Regions from separate parts of the Gemmiger sp. genome, predicted to be linked through region 1. Evidence: predicted binding sites of a transcription regulator. Region 1 holds the regulator's gene; each other region holds the start of a gene.
The links. The regulator HrcA, encoded in region 1, represses chaperone genes, less so after heat shock. The targets are predictions, from matches to a motif close to TGTTAGCACTCNNNNNNNNNGAGTGCTAACA.
Positions count from the first base shown of each region.

Region 2: a site for HrcA is predicted at 1,331-1,361, ahead of htpG (molecular chaperone HtpG). Genes of this name have one in related genera too.
Region 3: a site for HrcA is predicted at 1,929-1,959, ahead of ACZO0A_RS05040 (Hsp20/alpha crystallin family protein). Genes of this name have one in related genera too.

Region 1 covers NZ_DBMDDV010000031.1:22,120-25,360, forward strand. The annotation lists gene dnaK (molecular chaperone DnaK) at 1-622, opposite strand, end outside; gene ACZO0A_RS10650 (nucleotide exchange factor GrpE) at 704-1,297, opposite strand; gene hrcA (heat-inducible transcriptional repressor HrcA) at 1,319-2,332, opposite strand; gene ACZO0A_RS10660 (stage V sporulation T C-terminal domain-containing protein) at 2,612-3,145, opposite strand; gene ACZO0A_RS10665 (NUDIX hydrolase) at 3,213-3,241, shown strand, end outside.
Region 2 covers NZ_DBMDDV010000029.1:28,691-31,931, forward strand. The annotation lists gene htpG (molecular chaperone HtpG) at 1-1,303, opposite strand, end outside; gene ACZO0A_RS10365 (C-GCAxxG-C-C family protein) at 1,532-1,984, shown strand; gene ACZO0A_RS10370 (alpha/beta hydrolase) at 2,190-2,999, shown strand; gene ACZO0A_RS10375 (D-isomer specific 2-hydroxyacid dehydrogenase family protein) at 3,015-3,241, shown strand, end outside.
Region 3 covers NZ_DBMDDV010000008.1:87,627-90,867, reverse strand. The annotation lists gene ACZO0A_RS05050 (extracellular solute-binding protein) at 1-247, opposite strand, end outside; gene ACZO0A_RS05045 (LacI family DNA-binding transcriptional regulator) at 655-1,656, opposite strand; gene ACZO0A_RS05040 (Hsp20/alpha crystallin family protein) at 2,101-2,565, shown strand; gene ACZO0A_RS05035 (fructose-1,6-bisphosphatase) at 2,734-3,241, shown strand, end outside.

The DNA.
Region 1 (3,241 bases):
TGATGCGCTCATCGAAGTCATCGCCGCCCAGGTGGGTATCACCGTTGGTGGCCAGAACCTCGGTAACGCCGTCGCCCATCTCGATGATGGAGACATCGAAGGTACCGCCGCCCAGGTCGTAGACCATGATCTTCTGGTCGGCTTCCTTATCGATGCCGTAGGCCAGAGAAGCAGCGGTCGGCTCGTTGATGATACGCTTGACGTTCAGGCCGGCAATGGTGCCTGCGTTCTTGGTGGCCTGACGCTGGCTGTCGTTGAAGTAGGCGGGGACGGTGATGACGGCCTCGGTGACAGGCTCGCCCAGGTAAGCTTCGGCGTCAGCCTTCAGCTTGCTCAGGATCATAGCGCTGATCTCTTCGGGGGTGTAGTCCTTGCCGCCGGCGTGGACCTTCTCGGCGGTGCCCATCTTACGCTTGATGGAGGAGATGGTATTCTCGGGGTTGGTGATGGCCTGACGCTTTGCGACCTGGCCGACCAGACGCTCGCCGGTCTTGGTGAAACCGACGACAGACGGGGTGGTGCGGGCGCCCTCGGCGTTCGCGATGACGACAGGCTCGCCGCCTTCCATAACAGCGACGCAGCTATTGGTAGTACCAAGGTCAATACCGATGATTTTGCTCATAATAAAAACTCCCTTCAAATTTGCTTTGAACAGTAGTGAATGTCAATTTATATGGAAACGAATCTTTTGATTCGGTTCGCCTTATTCTGCGACAACGACCATCGCGTGGCGGATGATCTTGTCACCGATCTTGTAGCCCTTCTGGAAAACCTGCGTGACGCTGCCGCTCTCCTGGCCCTCGGCGGCGGGGGCCTGCGAAACGGCGTTCATGAAGTTGGGGTCAAACGGCTGATTCAGCGCTTCGATTTCGGTGATGTTCAGCGTTTCCAGGGCCTTGGCGGCCTTGTCCAGCGTCATCATGACGCCCTTCTTGTAGTTCTCGTCGGTGCAGGCGGCGTTGGCAGCCATATCCAGCGTGTCCAGGATGCCCAAAATCTGGGTCACAGCGTGGGACACACCGTCGTTGAACTTCTGGTCGGCCTCGCGCTGGCTGCGCTTGCGGTAGTTATCATACTCGGCGGCGGTGCGCAGCAGCTGGTTTTTCAGCTCCTCGTTCTTTTTCTCCGCCTCGTCCAGCTTAGCCTGCAAGGCCGCTGTCTCGTGGTGGTGCTTACCCTCGTGCTTTGCCTCGGGCTTGTCGGCCTTGGGGGCCTCCTGCTCAGGGGCCTTGGCCTCGGTCTCAGGCACCTTGGTCTCTGCGGCGGGCGTCTGCTTGGTTTCTTTTTCGTGGCTCATTGCGGGTTTCCTTCTTTCCAATTATTGGCCCTGCCCGGCCATACTCTGCCCCAGCTTTGCGGCAAAGTAGTCGAGGATCGGCAGCAGCCGCTCATATTCCATGCGGGTGGAGCCGATGAGCGCCACCGAGCCTGTCAGCCCGCCGCCTGCCAGATACCGCTTGCTGACGATGCAGCAGCCCGGCATGGCCGGGTCCAGGTCGCAGCCCAGGGTGGCCGTAACGCGGCTTCCCTCGGGGCGGATCAGCTCGGTAGCGGCCTCGTTGTCGGAGAAAATCTCCAGCAGCGTGCCAAGGTTCTGGCGGACATCCGGCATCTTTGCCAGGTATTGTGCGCCTTCCAGGCAGGCCTGCGGGCCGGTGGTGACAAGCGCCTGCGCGGCCATGATCACGGGGCTGAGCCGCTCACCTGCGGCCAGCACCAGGCTGGCCATCAGCATGGGGCTGAGGTCCTGCGGGGCTACAAACGTAAGCCCCCGGTTGAGCAGCTGCGCGATGTTGGCGGCGTCGTCCCGGGACAGGCCGGTATCGACGCGGGCCACGCGGGTACGAACCCCGCCTGCGCTGGTGACTGCCAGCACCGCCGCGCTGTACCGCCCGACCTGCACAACCTCAAAGTGGGCGATGCAGAGATCCGGGGCCTGGGGCGTGGTGGCGGCAGCGGCGCAGCCAGTCAAATCAGCCAAACTGCGGGCTGCAGCGGGCACGAGCTTTTCCGGCTCGGCATCCATGGCGGCGAACAGGTCATCGATGTGGCGGCGGTCGGCATCCGGCAGGGCGCTGGCCTTCGGCGCATCGATCAGGTGGTCGAGGTAGTAGCGATAGCCTTGGGCACTGGGCACACGGCCCGCACTGGTGTGGGGCTGTTCCAGCAGGCCCAGCTTAGTCAGCGCCGCCATCTCGTTGCGCAGCGTTGCACTGGACAGTGCCATGTCAAAGTAGTTTGCCAGCAGGCCCGAACCGACCGGTTCGCCGCCGTTGGCATACAGGGCAACAATGGCTTCCAGTATACGCTGCTTGCGCGCGTCCATGGCCATGCTGCTCATCTCCTTTGGTTTGCTTTCGGTTTTGTTTAGCACTCTATATCTCTGAGTGCTAAGTTAATTATATTCCCGTTTTGCAAACTGTCAAGGGGTTTTTCCGATTTTTTTGTAAGTTTAACAGTTTCGTCACAATCACGGCAGAGTTCTTACCTATTATATATGTAGGGGCCGGTTATGCCCGGCCTGCACTTGTACGGAAAACGGTCGCTTGCGGGAAAGCTGAGGGCCGGGCATGCCCGGCCCCTACACGGCGGTGTGCATTCAGACACCCCGTCACTCCCCCATCCATCGCGCTAAAAACTCGGCGGCGGTGGCGGCGGCGCGGATGGTCTCGGGGTCGGGTACGGCATCCCGGCGCATACCCGGCAGCAGCACGCCGCCCTCAATATCGCCATGCACCAAAACCGGCGCGGCGCACAGCAGCCAACGGCTGCCCAACGCGACCCGGTGCAGCGGCTCTTCCGGTGCGGTGTACAGCTTGCGGCGGGCCAGCAGGGCGTCCAACTCAGGCGGCAGCGGCTCGCCCAGCAGCTCACTTCTGCCCGCCCCGGCGGCGGCCACGATCTTTTCCCGGTCACAGACAGCCACACCACAGCCCAGCCGCCGGGCCAGCACATCGGCGTAGGCGGCGGCCGGCTCGCCCAGCTCTGCCAGCGGCGAATACTTTTTAAAGACAACTTCCCCTTTGCCATCGGTAAAAATTTCCAGTGCGTCGCCCGAGTGGATGCGCTGGGTACGGCGTATCTCCTTCGGGATGACCACCCGGCCCAATTCATCGATGCGCCGCACAATTCCTGTCGCTCTCATACAGAATCCTCCCTGGTTTTTTATGGTAGTATCTGCGGTTTCATACAAAATATGTAAGGAGTTCCCTATGGATTTACTGCAAACCACCCTTTGCTA
Region 2 (3,241 bases), on a different contig from region 1:
CCTCGGGCATTTTTTCAATGTACTCATCCAGCGTGACGAGCTTCTGCTCCTTGGCGGAGTAGAACATCAGCAAATCACCCAGCAGATCCTTGTGCATACCGTAGTCCCCGTAGACGCCAAACTTGACCTGACGGCCGAAGTTCTTCCAGAACGTCTCGTACTTCTCGCGGTCGTTGACCAGCATAGCGTGCAGTTCGTTTTTGATCTTCTTTTCCAGAGAGCTGCGCATCAGCTTGAGCTGGTTGTCCTTCTGCAGCGTCTCACGGCTGATGTTCAGGCTCAAGTCCTCGCTGTCCACAACGCCCTTGACAAAGCTGAAATAGTCGGGCAGCAGGTCGCCGCACTTCTCCATGATCATGACACCGGAAGCGTAGAGTGCCAAGCCCTTCTCATACTCCTTGGTGTAATAGTCATACGGGGTGGAGCCGGGGATGAACAGCAGCGCCGTGTAGGTTGCCGTGCCCTCGGTGCGGCTGGTAATGACCCGCAGCGGGTCGGTGTAGTCCATGAACTTGTTCTTGTAGAACTCGTTGTAGTCCTCGTCTTTGACTTCACTCTTCGGGCGCTTCCAGATGGGCACCATGCTGTTCAGCGTTTCCAGCTCGGTGTAGGTCTCGTACTCGGGCTTGTAATCGTCGCCCGCATCCTCCGGCTTCGGCTTCTGGCGGGATTTCTCACGGTACATCGTGATGGGAAAGCGGATGTAATCGCTGTACTTCTTGATGAGGTTGGTGATTTCGTAGTCTTCCAGATACTCGCTGTAATGGTCAGTGTCGGTGTCATCCTTCATGACCAAAATGATTTCAGTGCCGACATCGTCCTTGTCGGTCTCGGTCAGGGTATAGCCCTCAACGCCGGTGGATTCCCACTTCCAGGCAGTATCCTCGCCCTGGGCGCGGGAAATGACGGTCACTTTCTTGGCAACCATAAAGGCAGAGTAGAAGCCGACGCCGAACTGACCGATGATGTCGATATTGTCGCTCTGGTTCTCGGTCTTGAAGTCGAAAGAACCGGACTTGGCGATGGTGCCCAGGTTCTTTTCCAGCTCGTCCTTCGTCATGCCGATGCCGTTGTCGCTGATGGTCAGCGTGCGGCTCTCCTTATCGGGCTGAATGTGGATCTTCAAGTCATCCTTCGTGATGCCGACAGACGTGTCGGTCAGGCTCTTGAAGTAGCGCTTGTCGCAAGCGTCCGAAGCGTTGGAAATCAGCTCACGCAGGAAGATCTCGCGGTTTGTATAGATAGAATTGATCATCAGGTCGAGCAGCTTTTTGCTTTCGGCCTTGAACTGACGCATTGCCATAGAAGAAAACCTCACTTATACAAATGAAATTAGCACTCGTTTATTTCAACTGCTAAAGCTAGTTTAGCACTCTTTTCTATAAAGTGCAACCCTTGTGCCGCATTTTAACAAAAAATTTAAAATCAGGGGTTTTCAAACAGAGAGATTTGCGGTATGCTAAGAATATATACGCAGCTTAAACGCCCCTTAAGAGGAGCCTTTAGAAATTTCCAGAAAGGACACCCACACATGAGCATCTACGGCGACCGCGCGTATGCGGCGTTTTTCAAGGGTTACAACTGCTGCCAATCGGTGGCGGTGGCCTTTGCAGAGGAAATGGGCATGACCGAAAAGCAGGCCTTGCAAATTTCCGCAGGTTTCGGCGGCGGATTTGGACGTATGCGGGAGGTCTGCGGTGCGTTCTCCGGTATCACACTGGTGCTGGGGGCACTCTACGGCAGCGACGACCCTGCGAAAAAGACCGCGCTCTACACCGACGTACAAGCCCTGGCCGCCGAGTACAAGGCCCGCAACGGCAGAGGAAGCATGATCTGCAAAGAGCTTCTGGGTCTGAAAGAACCCGAGGGCAGCCCCATCGCCAGCCCCCGCACCCCCGAATACTACAAAAAGCGCCCCTGCCCGGAACTCTGCCGCCTTGCCGCCGATATCATGGCGGAGTACATCGCGGCGCACCCTAAATAAAGAACCCGGTAGGGGCCGGGTATGCCCGGCCCTCAGCTTTGCATGAATGGCCGTCTGCCATTGTGTTGAGGGTGGGGCATACCCCGCCCCTGCAACCGTGTTCCGTTCGTAGGGCGGCCAGCCCTCTGACCGCTGCCATGCCGCAACGTCCGGGGAAGGGATAAATCCCGCCCCTGCATATAAAATCAGAATCGAGGAAATATCCATGCAATTCTACAACCATACCCTCCCCAGCGGCGCAGCCCTCGTTGGCTACCTGCGGGACGAGACTACCGAAATGCCCGCCTTCAACATCCGCCCGGCTATACTAATTCTGCCGGGCGGCGGCTACGCCTGGTGCAGCTCGCGCGAGGCTGACCCCGTCGCCATGCAGTTTTTGCAGGCAGGCTATAACGTCTTTATCCTGACCTACACCTGCCGTAAGGACGATACCCAGCCGCCGCTGCGCTGGCAGCCGCTGATCGACGCAGCGGGGGCAATTTTGCACATCCGCCGCAACGCAGCAAAGTTCCGTGTTGACCCCTTCAAGGTTGCCGTCTGCGGCTTCTCGGCGGGCGGGCATCTGGCGGCATCCACGGCCATCCTGTGGGATGCCGAGCCGGTGCAGAAAGCCCTCGGCATCCACGCCGAGGAAGCCCGCCCCGATGCTGTTGTGCTGGGCTACCCAGTTATCACGTCGGGCATCATGACCCACGGCGGCTCCATCAAGAATCTTTGCGGCGACGATGCCGAACTGAAGGCCACCATGAGCCTGGAAAATCAAATCCGCGGCGATCTGCCGCCCTTCTTTATCTGGCACACGGTGGAGGATGGCTCGGTCCCTGTGCAGAACTCACTGCTGCTGGCGTCGGCCCTGACCGAGCATAAGGTGCCGTTTGAGCTGCATCTCTTCAACCACGACGGCCACGGCACCAGCACCTGCACGCGGGAGGTCAACACCCCCAACGCCCACAACCGCGCCTGGGTGGATCTGTGTACGGACTGGCTGGCCGACCTCTTCAACTATCACCTGTAAGGAAGATGACAAAACATGAAGATCATGTTTTACACATTGCGCCCCTTTGACGAGCAGCAGTATTGCGAGCCGTACAAACAACAGTACGGCATCGACTATACCGGCACGCCCGGCGTACCCACGCCGGAGAACCTGCACCTGGCCGAGGGCTGCGACGCCGTCAGCACGAACCCCTGCGCGATTCGGCCCGAATACCTGGAAGCCTGGGCCGGGATGGGCGTAAAATACCTGCCCTGCCGCAG
Region 3 (3,241 bases), on a different contig from region 1:
GCAGATCCTGATCCTCTTCAGCGCCCCACATGGTCAAGGTAACGTCCTGAGCGAAGGCAGCGGCAGCAGCCTGATCAAGGACATCGCCGGCAGCAGCGGCCTCGGTGGAAGCTGCGCTGGAAGCCTCGGTGGACTCAGCAGTGGAAGCTGCTTCGGAAGTGGAGGTGGCGGTGCTGGCAGAGCCGCCGCAAGCGGCGAGGGACAAAGCCATTACACCGGCCAGAGCCAGGCTGATTTGCTTTTTCATAATGTACTCTCCTTCTTTTAAAAATGTTCTCTTGTGAACACCTTGAGCGGTGCTGCGCAACTAACTTGCGCATCCGCCTTACGTTTTTTAGGATACAGGATTTTTCGCTTGGTGTCAATGTACAGATTATCCGTGTTTCACAGTGCGTTTTTGGCTGTTTTGCCGCCGGAAACGGCTTATTCGACGAAAAATGCGCGCAACTTGCGCAACTTCCGGGTTGCACGCGGTTGTTTTTGGACACATTTTCCCTGTTTTGTACAGCAATCTGACGTTGCCGTAACTATTTTGTAATTTGATTCGATGATGTCATAAAATAGGAAGTTGCGCAGAGCCGGAAACCATGACACCTCCAGAATAGCAAAACTGCCCCGGAAGGCATTCCTCCGGGGCGGCATGATAAACGCTATTCACTTTGTCGAATCCCGTAAAATGACCTGATACCCTTGCAGCTGGCGCTTCGGCACGTCCTTCCCGGCCAAAATGTCCAGCAGCATCCGGCAGGCAGTGGAGCCGATGCGCTCGGCGTCAAACCGCACTGCCGAGATAGAAGGTGTTATGTCTACGAGCAATTCGCTGTCATACAGGCTTGCCACGCGGATGTCCTGGGGTACATGGATATGCCGTGCCCGCAGCTCCCGCACAACGTCAAAGGCCAGCCGGTCGTCACAGCAGAGCAGGCAGTCGGGGCGGTGCTCCAGTGTAGCTTCCAGTGCGTCGGTGCGCTGTTCGTCGCTCTCCAATCCCGTGTGGATCAGCGTTTGGTCGGCCTGCACACCGAACTCGGCCAGACCTCGCAGATAGCCACGCAGCCGGTCGGCGTTGACGGTATAAGTGCCGCTGCCGCCCAGGTAGGCGATGCGCCGGGTGCCCAACTGCAGCAGCAAGCGGGTCATTTCGCACGCTGCACCCAGCTGGTCGTTGTCGGCCTGGGGAATCTCCGGGTCGTCGATGCGGCCGATGGCCACAAAAGGCACACCGTACTGATTCAACAAGTCGATGCAGGGGTCATCCGACATGGTGCGGGAAAGGATGACACCATCAACTTTATGGCTTGCCAGCTGGCGTTCCAGTTGGTCGGTGTCGGTCTCACTGACATAGCAGAGCAGCAGGTCATACCCGCGCTGCGCAGCCATGGCGCAGATGCCGCCCATACATTTGCGCAGGAAGGGCAAATCCAGGCGGATAAAGTGTTTCGGGATGATGAGTGACAGATTATGTGTTGCGCCCTGTGTCACCGGATGGGGCGGCGCGACCTCGCGCCCGGTCAGCCCGGCGTAGGCAAGCACCCGGGCGCGGGTCTCCTCCCCCACGCGTCCTTTGCCGGAAAGCGCACGTGATACCGTGGTTTTCGAGATTCCGAGCGCGTCTGCGATCTCTGCAATTTTCATGGGTGTAGTGTTATTCGCCATGGTGCGCACGTTCCCTCCCTTGCTGAAAATGTTGCGCATGATAGTCGCGCGCAGTTCAAGGATACCGTTGCATTCAAAAAGTGTCAATCCGCAAACCGCACAAAAAAACAGACGAAAATTTGGCAAGGGTGGCGGGCATGTTCTTGTTTTATATGGTGCGTACACACTTGTGCAGGGGCCAGGCGTATTGATCACTACACAAAATCACGTACTATCGCTGTATTCAAAAGCTTATTGCATATTTTATGAACAATCATTACACAACTTGTAAACATTAGCACTCTACTATTGACAGTGCTAATTTGCCGTGTTATTATAAAAGCGTTCCAAGGGGAACAGGGACGAAAGAACCAGAACCCCCAAAGGAACAACAAAGCTTAATTCAAAAGTCAACTGTACGCACAGTCTACGTTCAGCCGATGAAAATTGGAGGAATGACTTATGATGATGGTTCCGTATATGTTCAATGATGGTTTGATGGATGATTTGTTCAGCGATGCCTGGGCGCATGACTTTGACCGTGCAATGCGCGCTGCCGAACCCCGCAGTATGTTTGGCAAACGTGCCGCCAATGTGATGAAGACCGACGTCCGCGAGAACAAGGACAGTTACGATGTGTTTGTCGACCTGCCCGGCTTCAAGAAGGAGGATGTCAAGCTCGACCTTGACAACGGCTATCTGACCATCAGCGCCCAGCGCAATGAGGAACTGGACGAGAAGGACAACGAGGGCCGCTACATTCGCCAGGAGCGTGCCACCGGCAGCTGTGCCCGCAGCTTCTACGTTGGCAAGGAGCTGGAACCCAAGGATATCAGCGCCAAATTTGAGAACGGCATCCTGAGCCTGCATCTGCCCAAGGCCGACGCCAAGAAATTGGAACCGAAGCAGACGTTGATTGAGATCGAGTAATCGCTCATCTTCCGGAACGCCGTAGCGGTGGATGTGAGCATCGACCCCTGCAAGGCATACTCTTCCGGGCCGCAGCCCTAAATTCTTAGGGCTGCGGCCCTTTTGTTTTGCCTAAAAGTGTGTTATAATTCCATATAGATGAAATAAAAGTACAGGGAGGTCCTGCCCGTGCCATATTCCGACGAGCATCTGCGCTATCTGCGCCTGCTTTCCCAGAAATACAAGACCGTGGCCGCCGCGGCCAGCGAGATCATCCGCATTGAGGCACTGCTGCGCCTGCCCAAGGGCACCGAGCATTTTATGAGCGACCTGCACGGCGAGCATGAAGCGTTTGTACATATTTTAAACAGCGCGTCGGGCGTCATCCGGGAAAAGATCGACACGGTGTTAGGCCCCGGCGTCCCCGCCGACGAACGCGCCGAGTTGGCAACATTGGTCTATTATCCCAATCAAAAATTGCCCGAGCTGAAAGCCCGCCAAAAAGACCTGCACGCCTGGTATCGGCTGACACTGCTGCGGCTCATTGATCTGTGCCGGTTCGTGTCCAGCAAGCACACCCGCGACCATGTGCGCCGCTGCCTGCCCCAGAATTGCGGCCACATCCTCGACGAACTGCTTCACGCCCACTTTGAGGACCACGACAAGGACCAGTATTACGGCGAAATCATCGAGAGCA